Regions from separate parts of the Ureibacillus sp. FSL K6-0165 genome, predicted to be linked through region 1. Evidence: a T-box and tRNA genes for the amino acid it is inferred to sense, from the RefSeq annotation. Region 1 holds a T-box; the other holds one or more tRNA genes.
The links. A T-box is a leader RNA that pairs with one kind of tRNA and senses whether it is charged. The one in region 1 lies ahead of alaS (alanine--tRNA ligase), so its partner is inferred to be a tRNA-Ala.
Positions count from the first base shown of each region.

Region 2: it encodes a tRNA-Ala, which carries the amino acid that the T-box ahead of alaS (alanine--tRNA ligase) is inferred to sense. The anticodon was not compared.

Region 1 covers NZ_JBBOQS010000001.1:1,916,313-1,924,160, reverse strand. Annotated here, with positions in the region: gene NST00_RS09570 (DUF1292 domain-containing protein) at 1-295, opposite strand, end outside; gene ruvX (Holliday junction resolvase RuvX) at 410-832, opposite strand; gene NST00_RS09560 (IreB family regulatory phosphoprotein) at 843-1,103, opposite strand; gene alaS (alanine--tRNA ligase) at 1,207-3,867, opposite strand; T-box leader at 3,920-4,172, opposite strand; gene NST00_RS09550 (TerC family protein) at 4,335-5,015, shown strand; gene NST00_RS09545 (aspartyl protease family protein) at 5,071-5,448, shown strand; gene NST00_RS09540 (sporulation protein) at 5,560-6,330, opposite strand; gene NST00_RS09535 (TetR/AcrR family transcriptional regulator) at 6,606-7,178, shown strand; gene NST00_RS09530 (YhgE/Pip domain-containing protein) at 7,280-7,848, shown strand, end outside.
Region 2 covers NZ_JBBOQS010000001.1:261,429-269,276, reverse strand. Annotated here, with positions in the region: gene NST00_RS01310 (chromate transporter) at 1-513, shown strand, start outside; gene NST00_RS01305 (GGDEF domain-containing protein) at 623-2,089, shown strand; gene NST00_RS01300 (NUDIX hydrolase) at 2,198-2,764, shown strand; tRNA gene NST00_RS01295 (tRNA-Ala) at 3,077-3,149, opposite strand; gene NST00_RS01290 (succinate CoA transferase) at 3,423-4,940, shown strand; gene NST00_RS01285 (YfiT family bacillithiol transferase) at 5,013-5,522, shown strand; gene madM (malonate transporter subunit MadM) at 5,683-6,444, opposite strand; gene madL (malonate transporter subunit MadL) at 6,437-6,838, opposite strand; gene NST00_RS01270 (GntR family transcriptional regulator) at 7,075-7,728, shown strand; gene mdcH (malonate decarboxylase subunit epsilon) at 7,743-7,848, shown strand, end outside.

The sequences.
Region 1 (7,848 bases):
CTAGTTCAAATTCTTCTTCCAAAGAATTTAATACTTCTTCAATCATATCCCATTCTTCTTCCGTTTCAATCGGCTGAAGTTCTCCATCTTCTCCATTTTCAGCAGGAGTAAATGAAGAAGCGAAAATTTCGATTTGACCATCTTCATCTTCTTCCGCACCGACGATTGTATATAATACATAGGACTTTCCGAATTTCTCAGAATCAAAAGTGTGTATTACTTCGCATAATTGCTCATTTCCGTCTTCATCAATTACAGTAATATGTCTTTCTTCATAATCATGTTCATGTACCATGTTGGTCACCTCTTTTTAAGAATATAAACAAAATATATAATCATCCCTCGACATAATTGTCTTTAGGAAAGTATAAAACATGATGAAATCACTTTATTCACCCAACATGGGATCTTATTTAAATGATTTACTATCCAAATATCCTTGTAAAATCATGACCGCTGCCATTTTATCGATTACTTTTTTTCTCTTTTTTCGACTGACATCGGCTTCAATGAGCATTCGTTCAGCAGCCATTGTTGTTAAACGTTCATCCCAAAGCGTTACTGGCAAATTGAACGCATTTTCTAAAAGCTTCTTATAGTTCTCGGAAGCTTCTCCTCGTGGACCAACAGTGTTGTTCATATTTTTAGGATATCCGACAACAAATTCGGTAACCCCGTACTCTTTTACAAGCTCTTTAATTCGTTCAATCCCAAATTCGCCAGTTTCTTCGTCTATATGAATCGTCTCAATTCCTTGAGCTGTTAAACCCAATGGATCGCTGATTGCAATGCCAACTGTCTTCGTACCGACATCTAATCCCATTACTCTCATTGATTATTCCTCATTTGTTATTTCTAATATAGAATTTCACAAGCTCTTCTAAAATTTCATCACGTTCAAGTTTACGAATTAAATTTCGTGCATCTTGATGGCGAGGAATATATGCCGGATCACCAGATAACAAGTACCCTACGATTTGATTTGTCGGGTTATACCCTTTCTCCTCAAGTGCAGAGTACACTTTTAGCATTACTTGCTTGACTTCATCTTCCATTGATTCTTCTGGAAAGCTAAATTTCATTGTTTGATCAAACGAACTCAAGACCAGCACCTCGCTTTCGGAAATAAGGAGTTGGAAATTCTAGCTCCATTTTCTATATTATAACTGATTCAATTAGTCAGTGAAATAGATTTCTTTTTAATTATTATATAGATTTAACGTAATCATACACAGATTGAAGGGCTTCATCAAGTTTTGAAACTTCTTTCGCACCAGCCATTGCCATGTCAGGACGACCGCCACCTTTTCCTCCGCATTTCTCAGCTACTGTTTTGACGATGTTACCTGCATGATATTCTTTACCAGCAATATCTTTTGTTACACCTGCACAAAGCATGACTTTATCTCCGTCAACAGCTCCAAGAACAATAACTGCTTTTTCAAGCTTCACTTTTAAATCATCCATCATTTGACGAAGTTGATTATTATCTTTTGCCTCTACTCGTGTAGATAAAACAGTTATATCGCCGATTTTTTGTGCTGAATCAAGAACGTTTGCTGTTTCAAGGTTTGCCAATTTTTGTGATAATGATTCATTTTCTCGTTGTAATTCTTTATATTCACTTTGTAAGCCTTGAATTCTCATTACTAAGTCTTTTGGATTTGCTTTAAATTGTGCAGCTGCTTCTTGCAAGATTTTTTCTTCTTCTTTTACTGCAAGATATGCCCCCTTACCAGTAACAGCTTCAATACGTCTTACCCCGGCACCAATTCCACCTTCTGAAACGATTTTGAACAATCCAATTTCAGATGTGCGGTTTACGTGTAAACCACCGCAAAGCTCAATTGAATAATCGCTTACTTGTACAACGCGAACGATATCTCCATATTTTTCGCCGAAGAGGGCCATAGCACCAAGAGCTTTTGCTTCGTCAATCGGCATTTCTTCAATAACTACTTCAATGTCGTCCCAAATTTTTTCATTGATGATTTGTTCAATTTTTTCTAACTCTTCTTTTGTTGCTTGTCCGAAGTGTGTAAAGTCAAAGCGTAAACGATCTGGACCTACATATGAACCAGCTTGATTTACATGTTCACCTAATACATCTTTTAAAGCACGGTGTAATAAGTGAGTTGCCGTATGGTTTTTCACAATCAGTTTTCTTTCTTCTGCATTCACTTGCGCCTTTACATGATCGTTAAGATGCATTTCACCTGATTCAACAATTACTGTATGAAGATGCTGCCCGTTCGGTGCAAGTTGAACATCTTTTACAACAGCTTTGAATGTATCGCTCTCAAGAGTACCTTTATCAGCGATTTGACCACCCATTTCAGCATAGAATGGTGTTTCCGCTAAAATGACTAATACCTCTTCTCCTTCAGAAGCTACATTTACTTCCTGACCGTTTCCTACCATAGCAACGATGGTTGAGTCACATTCTGCCACTTCATATCCAACGAATACGGAAGGTTGTTTTAAGTTCGTTAATACTTCATTTTGCACTTGCATAGAATCAACATCAACACGTGCACTTCTTGCTCGTTCACGCTGTTTTTCCATCTCCGCTTCAAAACCTTCGTAATCGATTGTCATTCCTTGTTCTTCAGCATATTCCTCTGTTAATTCAATTGGGAATCCATACGTATCATATAAGCGGAACGCGTCTTCACCTGGTATTTCATTACGCCCTAATTTCTTTTCACGTTCAATTACTTCATTTAAAATTTCAAGGCCACCATCTAATGTTTCTAGGAAACGAATCTCTTCATTTTTCACAACTCGTTGAATAAATTCACTTTTCTCACTTACTTCTGGATAGAAGTCTTTCATAATTTCTCCAACAGTTGGAACGAGTTCAAACATAAATGGCTTTTCAATACCGATTTGTTTTGCATATCTTACAGCACGACGTAATAAACGGCGAATTACGTAACCGCGTCCTTCATTTGATGGAAGCGCTCCATCACCGATGGCAAATGCGACTGTTCGAATATGGTCCGCAATTACTTTAAACGGTGTGTTGATATCTTCTTTATTGTTGAAAATTTCTTTCAAATCAATTTCACCAGGTCGTTTGTAACGACGGTTTGCAAACTCTTCAATTTTTTCAATGATTGGCATAAATAAATCTGTATCAAAGTTTGTCGGAACGTTTTGTACGACAGAAGTAATCCGTTCAAGGCCCATACCCGTATCGATGTTTTGTTTAGGTAGCGGCGTATATGTGCCATCTGGATTGTGATTAAATTGAGAGAACACTAAGTTCCAAACTTCTAAGTAACGTTCATTTTCGCCACCTGGGAATAATTCTGGATCGTTTGGATCATCGCCATATTCTGGACCGCGATCATAGAAAATCTCTGAATTTGGACCAGATGGACCTTCCCCGATATCCCAGAAGTTTCCTTCAATGCGAACGATACGTTCTTCTGGTAAGCCAATTTCATTTTTCCAAATGTTATAAGCTTCTTCATCTTCTGGATGGATTGTTACTGAAAGCAGTTCTGGGTCAAATCCCATCCATTTTGGATCTGTTAAAAACTCCCAAGCATAATGAATTGCTTCTCGCTTAAAGTAGTCACCAATAGAGAAGTTACCTAACATTTCGAAAAATGTATGGTGGCGAGCCGTTTTCCCTACGTTTTCTATATCGTTTGTACGAATGGATTTCTGAGCATTTGTAATACGTGGATTTTCAGGAATTTCACGACCATCAAAATATCTTTTTAAAGTCGCTACCCCAGAGTTAATCCAAAGTAAAGACGGGTCATTCACTGGAATTAATGAAGCTGATGGTTCAACTGCATGGCCTTTTTCAATAAAAAAATCTAAAAATTTGCGACGAATGTCTGCTGCTTTCATTCAATATTACCTCCTACTAATATTTTTGAAATTAAAAAAAGCCTTCATCCCAATAAGGGACGAAGACATTAAATTTCGCGGTACCACCCTCGTTACAGTTTCATTTCATATCGTACACCTAAATACTCGTTTAACCGTTTCATTTTGAAACTGTCACTCTAGCCACTGTAACGTAAGTGAACGGCAGGTTTTAACTGCACTCTGGAGTAGCTTTCCGCAATTGCCACTAGTGAAGATTCTTTCAGCCTACGGAATCTCTCTCTTTCCACTGGACAAAAACGTACTCTCTCCATCATCGTATTGAAGTATAAGCTGTTTATGATACATAGTACGAATTGAAATATTCTCACTAAATTATAAAAAAACGATAATTTCATGTCAATTAAAAATACCTTCTTTGTAAATTACTTCTTAACATGGATGGTAGGACATATACTTTCCAAAAAAGTATAGATGGGAGAGCAGATATGGAAACTATTTCGATGGAATTTTACACTGCACTAATGTCTATTATTTTTATCGATCTTGTTCTTGCTGGCGATAATGCATTATTGATTGGAATGGTTGCAAAAAATCTGCCATCGAAACAACAAAAAAAGGTTATTATCATTGGAACGCTAGCTGCCATTTTTATGCGCATTATCTTTACACTGCTTGCAGTGAAATTGTTAGAAATTGATGGATTACTATTTATTGGCGGCGTATTGTTAGTATATATAGCGATAAAACTGCTAGTGACTGAAGAAAATACCGATATACGCGTATCAAAGAAATCCTTTTGGGGTGCAGCTTGGACAATCATGTTAGCAGATTTTTTAATGGGCATTGATAATATTATTGCGGTTGCAGGAGCAGCTTATGGAAATATGCTACTAGTCATCTTTGGTCTCCTTATCTCTATTCCCATAATTGTTTGGGGAAGTACAATTGTCATTCGCATCATCGAAAAATTTCCTATTTTCATCTATTTAGGTGCTGGTGTCCTTGCATGGACTGCATCAAAAATGATTATTCAAGATGCTTATGTTCAGCCTTATTTAACAAATCCGTTACCTATAATCTTGTTCCAATTATTATTAATATTCATCGTTATTGCAATTGGTTTTATTCTGCGTAATAGAAATAAAACACATATAAGTACAAATTGAATATTGATTAACAAATTGAAATAGAATGGAAATAAAAGCTTTTGGGAGGTAAAATATGCAGCTTCTCTTTGAAGATGGTTTATTGCTATCAACAATTGAAATTTGCTATAAAGGGAAAAGTAAATTGTTAAGCCGAGTTGCAATCGATTCAGGTGCCTCCCATTCCTTTATCAATATTGATTCAGTACAAGAGATAGGTATCTATTTTGAAAACGGAGATTCGCTAGTTCGTCATTATGGAATCGGTGGAGTAGAATATAGTTTTATGAAAAAATTGGATTATGTAAAAATTGGCGAAAAGACGTTTCCTAATGTTCATATTGATTTTGGAACATTGCAAGGATTTAATATTCAAGGTTTGATTGGACTTGATATATTAAAATCCGGTGAATTTGTTTTAGATTTGAAACACTTAAAATTACTAACTCACTGAAAATGTAGGAAAAAATAGCCTGTTATACGAGCGAACTAGGATCCTAACTTCACTAGTCCGCTCATTCTGTTGGCAATCTCTGTTTTATATAAAAGATAATAGATTTTTACATTATGAATATCTCGAAATAATTTGTTGAAGCTTAGATTCAATATGGTACATATCCGCTTCTGTAAATGTAACGCGCACGTGGCTTTCATCCACATCCAACATTTCAGCAAACAATCCACCAAGTCCCCTTGCTCTTCTGTCCACTTCCAATAATAATTCCACGTAGCCTTCCTCTTGGGAAAGAAAAGCAATCTCTAGTTCATCTAATCGACCTCGAAACGGCCCTGTTACTGGAACAAATTCAAATTCTTGAATAAAAGGATAGTTTTTTCGGTATCGGAATGATACTTGTTCATTTTCCGCTTTTCGTAAACGAAAACCTAAATGTTGTACAGCATTTAACACATGAGAAGCCAATCTTGATGGACGAACTTCTATAAAGTCTTTATCTGTTGAATCCACACCGCTTTGAATGTCTAATTCCGTTTTCACCCATACTCTAGAATTTCCTATCGTTACAGGTGTGTCTACTGGCAGCACGAAAGAAAACGGGATGATTTTTGTTTCATTTGCTTGAATCATAAAAGGATCACTAATTTTGAATTTATGGAATGCAAATGGAACCGAAACTTTTCGATCATCGACTTCTTTTATATAAGTCGTATATAAAGTGAAATAAATCGTATTGATTTGTTGAGCAACATTTCCTCCATATACTTCTACTTCACCGCGCACCGTTTCACCAGCACTGTAGGAAGACTTCTCCAACTGAGTATCCACTTTTGCTGAACCAATACCAAAAGATGCTAGCATTTTGTTAAAAAATGACATAGTTTACTCTCCTTCATTTAAGAAATTTCCCCATTATTACGATTCTATTTTCGATAAAGTTTCAGTGAAGTATTTTCTGACATAGATTTACAGCATATAACGATTGATTTATTGAATCGTTTCTTACGAATCAGCGAATTTACTAAGATAATAAAAAAACTACATAACATGTAAATACACTTGCAAAGGGAGATATTGTGTGGTAAAGTACATTACGTGAAACAAATGACTAATTTTCTCATTTGGTCATAATTTATTAAAGTGAGGTGAATGTATTGAGCGTTGACAGAAAACAATTAATACTTGAAGCTGCAAAAAAATCCTTTTCTTTATTTGGATACAAAGCAACCACGATGGATCAAATCGCGAAACTTGCCAATGTGGGAAAAGGTACAATTTATACATTCTTTAAAAATAAGGAAGAACTATTTGATGAAATTATTACATCTCTTATTAAAGATATGAAAACTGAAGCAGAAAAAGCCATTAATCCTAATAGTAGCTTCGATGAAAACATTAATCGTGTATTATTAAGACTTCTAGAATTTCGACAGTCTCATCAGCTCACAATCAAACTTTTTCAAGAAGAAAGAGAACTGGGAACACAAGCAGTAGCAGAAGTAATACAGCGTGTTGAACAAGCAGTCATTCACTACATGAAGGGAATTATACAAGAAGCAATTGACCGTGGTGAAATTAAAGAGTGCAATCCTGAAATCACAGCATTTGTTATGTTAAAAATGTATGTTGCTTTAATATTTGATTGGGAAAAGCAGCATCCAGCTATTGATAAAGAAGAAATATCTAATTTATTTAAATTATATTTCATTGATGGATTGGCTAAATAACTTTAAGGTTTTAAGGGTCTCAATGTATTAGAGTACCCTATATATATTACGCAAGAATGACCAAATGAACAAAATAGTCATTACTTCCAGGAGGTAACAAAATGAAAAAATCGTCATTTATGGCGGAACTAAAATTTCTTCTTTCAAACCGGAAAATTCTCATATCGGTTTTAGCAGTTGCGCTTGTTCCTGTACTGTATACAGGAATGTTTATTTGGGCATTTTGGGACCCATATGCGCACTTAGAAGACTTGCCAGTTGCCATTGTCAATGAAGATTCCGGTGCTGAATTTGAAGGAAAAACGTTGGAAATCGGGAAAGAACTTGCTGAAAAACTCAATGACAGTGAACAGTTTAATTTCAAAGTAGTTTCAAAGGAAGAAGGTTATAAAGGTTTAGAGAATCGAGATTTTTATTTGCTAGTGGAAATACCAGAAAATTTTTCTAAAAATGCAACAACGATTCTAGATGATGAACCGAAAAAATTGGAACTAAAATATGTTCCGAATGAAAGTACAAACTTCCTTTCAGCTCAAATTGGAGAAACTGCCATGAGAGAAATCAAAGCGGAAATCTCCAAAAATATCATTTCAACTTATTCCGAAACCATGTTTGATTCCATTTCAAAGTTAGCAGATGGAATTAGCCAAGCAAGCGATGGAGCAAGCCA
Region 2 (7,848 bases), 1.7 Mb from region 1:
TTATTTCTGGCCTTCTTCTACCCAGGGATTTTAGGATATGGAGGGGGGCCTGCTTCCATTCCGTTAATTGAATATGAAGTTGTTGATAAGTATGGTTGGATGAATACATCAGAGTTCAGCGAAGTATTGGCGTTAGGAAATTCATTGCCTGGACCGATTGCGATTAAAATGGCAGGATACATTGGCTATGAGGTCGGGGGCGTTTTGGGGGCGATTGTAGCATTGTTTGCAACAGTAGGGCCTTCATTAGTTGCCATGTTGATTTTACTTAACATTTTATATCGTTATCGGCAATCCCCGAAAGTCAAAAGATTGTCTAGTTTCGTTTTACCGGCAGTTGTTGTATTGCTTGCAGAATTGACCTTTGATTTTTTGAGAACGTCTTATGATACAATTGGAATAATTTATACGATTATACTCATCGTAGGTGCATACATTGCTCTTGAAAAATTAAAAATTCATCCTGCTTTTGTTGTGATGATGGGACTTATAATTGGTGGGATATTTCTTTAATACAAGTTGTTATGATAGGCAATATGGGGCATTCTTTAGGGTGTCACCATTTTGCCTTCTATCTTTGTGTCATGAAAATACTTTTCAACTATGAAATATAGGTGGTTAGATGAAATATAATTTAAGGGTCAAATTAATAGTAAGTATCGTAATATTAGCGATTATGAGTTGCACTTTTCTAGCAATCGTTTCTTTTTTTCAGTTGAAGAAACAAACGGAGACGGAAAATGAATTCGTATTTAAAAGGATAGAAGACACAATCAAAGATTCTTTAAAATCCTATGAAAAGGCGATTCTACTACTAGATGATAACAGCGCTGAAAAAATGAAAGAATATACGAAGATGTTAATAGAGAAGTATAATGAAAATCCAAACTTTGATGAATGGGATTTCCAAGGCTTGAATCAAGCATTAGGGATGCATATATACATAATCAACACAGAAAATGTGATTACTCATAGTAGTTTTGAACAAGATATTGGTCTAGATTTTACAAAATGTTGTAAAAAACTAACCACCCTATTAAATGAAAGAAGAGCGACTGGAGAGTTTTATCATGATGCGTTAGATATAGAGCAACAAACAGGGGAATTAAAGAAGTATAGTTACATGGCGACACCAGATAAAAAGTATATGATTGAATTGAGCTACTCTTTAAATGAAAATAATATTTTCAAGGCGTTTAACTTTTTTAATCACATCCAAGAATTAAAAGGATTATATCCATTTATTTATGACATTCATATTTTAAACATTGGAGGATTAACGCTTGGCAAATCTGCAAATGAAAGGCGCTTAACGGAAAAAGAAAAGGAAGCCTTTGACAGAACGTTATCATCGAAACAACCGACAGAAATAGATTATTATTGGAATGGTACACCTGCTACTTTCCGTTACATGTTTTATGAATCAGAATTTGATCGAGACTTTGCTCAAAACAAAGTAATTGAAATCATCTATGATGAAAAACTATGGAATGCCAATCTGCATCAAATAAAAAAAATGTTTGTCATTCAATTAATCATTATTTTTAGCTTCGTACTAGTACTATCTTTTGTGATTGCAAGACCAATGTATTTAGCTTACCATGACCGCTTAACGGGACTTGCGAACCGCTCTGCATTTGATGAATTTATAACGGCAATCAAAACAAAAAAAGGGAAGAAAACAGCCTTTTTCATGATTGATTTAGATCATTTTAAGGAAGTTAATGATGTGTTAGGACATCAATCAGGAGATGTGCTGTTAAAAAAGGTGGCTCAAATTATTCGCACCCTCATCCCGAAAAATGGGGAGGCTTATCGTTATGGTGGAGATGAATTTATTGTTGTTCTGAATTCAACAACGACCGAAGAAGCGAAAGAATTGGCACAGAAAATCATTACGGAAATTAATCAACTTGTTAAACAAAATACAGACATTGATAATCTTGGGGTTTCTGCAAGTATTGGCATTTCTTTTTATCCTGACGATGGGGATAATAAGTATTTGCTTTATAAAAAAGCGGATGTGGCTTTATATACAGCAAAAGAAAAGGGAAAAGGCCAATATTCTATTTTCGAAACAGAGTATTAAAATCTAGATAAAATCATGGCGTCTTGATATGAAAAAGACGCCTATTTTGTTAACATGTTGCACTAATCAAACCATTAATGAAAATAAAGAAGAATCGAGGTAGCAATCATGGATTTACGACAACAAATAAAAAACTATACGCCATATAACGCACAAGAGGCAAAGGATCAAGAACTTATCTTACGTTATATGGATACTTTTGATAACTTATTGACACGTGGCAATGAATTTGCCCATTTTACTGCATCTGCTTGGCTTGTGAATAAAGACCGTACAAAAGTGTTAATGGTCTACCATAATATTTATCAATCATGGTCATGGGTAGGGGGGCATGCCGATGGAGATGCCGACTTATTAGGAGTAGCTATTAAAGAGGCGAAGGAAGAAACGGGTTTAAAACAAGTAACCCCTGTATTGAAAGATATATTTTCAATCGAAATTTTAGGGGTAGCAGCCCATGAAAAAAAAGGTAAACATGTGGCGACTCATTTGCATCTCAATGCTACTTTCTTACTGGAAGCAAATGAACACGAATTATTGCATATTAAACCAGATGAAAACAGCGATATCAAATGGTTTTTATTAGATGAAGCGGTGGAAGCAAGCACGGAAAGGGAATTACAAGTAGTGTATAAAAAATTAAATGAAAAGTTGCGTTTATTACAAGGAAAATGAACCATTTAGGGGTGATTCTTCCATATCTTAATGGTTAATAATATGAATATTTATGCATACGAAGAATTTTTCTATTTTAAACTAGCATGGAAGCCGGCAATACCGGCTTTTTTGCATGTTTGAGGGAATGTGGAATGAGAATATTGTCATAAAGAACAATTGAATATGGAAATATATAATTCTATCATCTATAAATATAAAAAGGAATATGTTAATTTGCAATAAGAAGAAAAAATTGCATCGAACAGTTAAAAAATTGTTTTTTAATATAAAATAAAAAGAACCGCGGAATGATTAGCGGTTCTTTTAAAATGGAGCATACCGGGCTCGAACCGGTGACCTCTACGCTGCCAGCGTAGCGCACTCCCAACTGTGCTAATGCCCCGATTAATCAATATTATACCTATTTTTATAAAGTTATCAATCCTTTAAGAAAAGTTTGAAAAAGCAATTATTTCTATATAATGATAGTTTTTTTCTATTATAATCATAGAAATCTTTTATTAGACGAATATATGGTTCATATTTACAATAAAATTTAAAGGTAAGTGAAAAAATATACACTTTTTTTAGGCTTCGTATTGGAAAAATTGTGCTTTATTTAAAAATTTTTCATATATTTAATACTAAATTATCATTAATACGAGGTGACATGTTAATGGAAAAGGATTTAAGCCAAGTTATTCGACACAAAGCTTTCTTAGACAAAATTGTTTCTGCTGAGGAAGCGGCTTCTTGGATTGAAGATGGAATGAACCTTGGTATGAGTGGTTTCACACTTTTCGGTGAGCCAAAAGAGTTCCCAAGAGCGCTTTCAGAACGTGGCAAAAAGGAAAACTTTAAAGTGAATGTTTATACTGGTGCTTCACTTGGACCAGCTGCTGACCAAGCTATGGCTGAAGCAGGAATCATTAATTTACGTGTTCCTTATCAAGGAAATGCGGTAATGCGTAAAAAAATCAATAGTGGCGAAATGTACTATATCGATCAACATTTGTCTCATACGGCTGAAGAAGTAAGAAAAAGTACTTTAGGAAAAATTGATTATGCGATTATTGAAGCGGCAGCAATCACTGAAGATGGCTTAATTATCCCAACTGGTTCTGTAGGAAACTCCCCAATTTTTGTTGAGAAAGCTGAAAACGTTATCATCGAAGTAAACTTAACTGCACCTAGAGCATATGAAGGTCTTCACGATATTTATGTACAAAAAGAACAAGGTGAACGTCGAGAAATCCCAATTTACAACGTTTCTGACCGCATTGGTGAAATTGGAATCAAAGTTGATCCTGCAAAAGTAAAAGGTGTTATTTTATCTGAACAACCTGATATTCCTTCTCCTTTATTTGAACCAAATGAAGAAACACAAGCAATTGCAGACCACTTAATCGACTTCTTAAATAAAGAAGTAGAAGAGGGAAGATTACCAATTTCTTTAGCTCCACTACAATCTGGAGTAGGTTCTGTTGCTAACGCAGTTCTTAAAAATATGAAAGATGCTCAATTCAGAGATGTAGTAGTTCACTCTGAAGTATTACAAGATGGAATCTTTGACTTAATTGATGCAGGGATTGTTAAATTCGCATCTGGTACTGCGTTCTCGCTTTCTAAGAAACGCGTTGATTCATTAGCGGAAGACTTGGAAAAATACAAAGGCAAAATCATGTTCAGACCTCAAGAAATTTCAAATAACCCAGAAGTTATTCGCCGATTAGGAGTTATTTCATTTAACACAGCTTTAGAAGTTGACATTTACGGTAACGTAAACTCAACACACGTAAGCGGTACTAATATCATGAACGGTATTGGTGGATCTGGTGACTTTGCACGTAATGCTCGCATTACTATCTTCGTAACGCCTTCATTAGCAAAAGGTGGAGCAATTTCAGCAATCGTACCATTCGTATCGCATGTTGACCATACAGAGCACGATGTAGACGTAATTATTACTGAACAAGGATATGCAGATCTTCGCGGACTTCCACCAGTGAAGAGAGCAGAAAAAATTATCGAAATTGCACATCCTATGTACAGATCACAATTACGTGCATACTTTGAAGAAGCAAAAGCAAAAGTGGGTGGACAAACACCACACATCCTTGAAAAAGCCTTCTCCTTCCATACAAACTTAAAAGAAAAAGGTACTATGCTTTTTGAAGGAGCAGAAGTAAAATAATGTAATATAAAAAGGGTTACGTTCTCCAACACGTAACCCTTTTTTAATAACCTAATAAGGAGCGTGTAGAAAATGGATGTACGTTACCCGATTGGAGAATTGAAAGTTCCCGAAAAAGTGACTTTGGAACAAGTTCAGAAATGGTTAAAGGACATCGAAACATTTCCGGTTCGCTTGAGAGAAACGGTAGGCGTATTGAATGATGAGGGGTTGAATAAAACATATCGTGAAGGTGCGTGGACTGTTCGCCAGCTGGTTCATCATATTGCAGATGCCCAAGTGAACATGTATATTCGATTAAAGTTAGCGCTAACAGATGACAATGCGAAAGTATCTGTATTTGATGAAAACTTATGGGCAGTGTTACCGGATACAAATCTTCCAGTTGAAAGTTCTGTGAAAATGATAGAAGGCATCAACGAGCGGATCGTTTCTTTAGGACAAACTTTAACGGAAGAACAATTATATCGAACATATAACCATCAAATCAACGGTAAAACGACGGTAGCATCAGAACTTACAAAACTCCATTGGCATGCAGAACATCATTTAGCTCAAATTCAAATCGCTCTATCCAAATAACATATAATCGGTTTTCTGAAAGTTGGTAGGCTGGTAAAAATATCTTTCCTTAGTAGCAAAAAAAATTTAGAATGTTTGCCTTATCAGAAGAGAAATGTATAAGAAAAAGTCGATTTGAATCCGCTTACAGATTCAAATCGACTTTTTGTCTACAAATAGATTATAAGAAAATATCGGTAATTAAGAATAGAATGGTAGGACACAACAAACAGCCTAAACCTGTATAGAATGTGGCAGTTACAGCGCCATATGGTACTAATTTTGGATCAGTCGCTGCTAAACCACCCGTTACGCCGGAAGTTGTCCCCATTAATCCGCCATAAACCATGGCAGACGTTGGATTATTTAAGCCTATGAATCTAGCAATAAATGGAGTACCAACCATCACTAATACGGCTTTTACTAAACCTGCTGCAATACTGATGGCAATCACTTCTGAACTTGCATTTAATGCGGCACCTGTCACCGGACCAACAATATACGTAACGGTTCCAGCACCAATGGTTGTAATGCTCACCGCATCTCGGTAGCCGAATACAAATGCGAAGATTACCCCTACAATAAAGGACAACACGACGCCGATAAATAGGGAGATGACACCTTTAAAACCGGCTTTTTTAATTTCATCAAAGTTTGCACCAAAAGAAGTAGCGACGATGGCGAAGTCTCTTAACATACTGCCGCCTAAAAAGCCCATTCCTGCTAAAAAACTCACATCTGCTATTCCTTTCGTGCCACCAGTTGCTACTCCACCAAAGTAAGCTAATACTAAACCAATCACAATGGCAATAGCAGAGCCATGAATCCTACCTTTTGTGAATTTATCAGATATGAAATAAGCTAACCACATCGTTAATCCGACTACAACAAATGCAGTAATCAATCCATTATTTACGAAAACATTTTTGATTAAATCAAGCATCCGTTTCCCCCCTCACGATGGCTTCATGAAATGTTGATTCAGAATGTTTTTTTCCGCTGAGCAGGGGAACACATGCCCAACTAATTACAACAACGCCGATTCCAGCAAGAATGGCTAATGGACCGCCTGTTAACGCTCCCAATACGTTTTGACTGGCTGCCATAGCAATGACAACAGGAATATACATCTGATTCCAAAAACTTAAACCATCTAAAGAAGGTTTAGAAATTTTCCCTGCTTTTATCAACTTATCAACAATAATGATTAAAAGCAGCATGGCAATTCCTACGCCACCAACATTTGAATCTACTCCCATCAAAGCCCCAATGAATTCACCGACAATTGAACCAACCAAAAAACACCCAGCTAAAATTGCAACCCCGTAGATGACCAACATTTAACACCCCTTTTCACAAATTGAAAGAATATTCAGTCGACTGTATATTTGTAAGATATCATATTTCACAGAATGAAATAAATCAAGAACAAAATTGAAATAAATAGAAAAAAATTGAATTTTCGATTGAAAATATGCATTTCCTATATTATGATTTATGTACACAGTCGACTGTATATTCTAAAAAGAGAAAAAATACAGAATATAGAATATAGAATAGAGAAGTGATGAACATGGAATTTTTTATTAATTATCCATCAGATAACGCATTATCAAGAATGGTTGCAGAAAAAATCATCGAGCAAATATTAAAAGGGGAACTAAAACCGGGGGATAAAATTGTTGAAAGCACTTATGCCGAATTGTTTAACATCAGCCGCTCTCCAGTTAGAGAAGCGATTTATTTGCTCACAACAGAAGGATTAATTGAAAGAATTCCAAGAAAAGGTGCTTTTGTCAAAGGGTATACACTATCTGAAATACAAGATTTATTAGATATTCGAAATAATATCGAGCTATTATCAGCGAAAAAAATTCGAGATCCACATAAAAAACAAGATTTATTAAAAGAATTGAAGCTTATTTTGGATGAAATGGATGACTGTTGCAACCGACTGCAATACGTATATCTTAACTACGCATATCACTATACGCTCATCAAATTTAGCGAAAGTTCCGTATTAGAAGAAGTGTATAGTAAAATCAGCCTTCCTCTTATTCGAATTCAAAGCATTCACTTTTCATTAACGGAAGCAGTAGAAAACTCGAAAAATGAGCATCGAAAAATGTATGAATTTTTGAAAGAAAATAGAGTAGAAGAATTTATTTCACTGCTTCGCAAACATACGGAAGATGTAATTACAAATGTTAGTAAAATTTTATTCTAGAGAGGAGGCTTATATTGAAAAGTGCTTTTCTCTTTCCAGGGCAAGGTTCTCAATACGAAGGAATGCTCTATGATTTACCTGAAGATCCAGCCGTAAAAGAAATCTTAAAAGAAAGCGAAG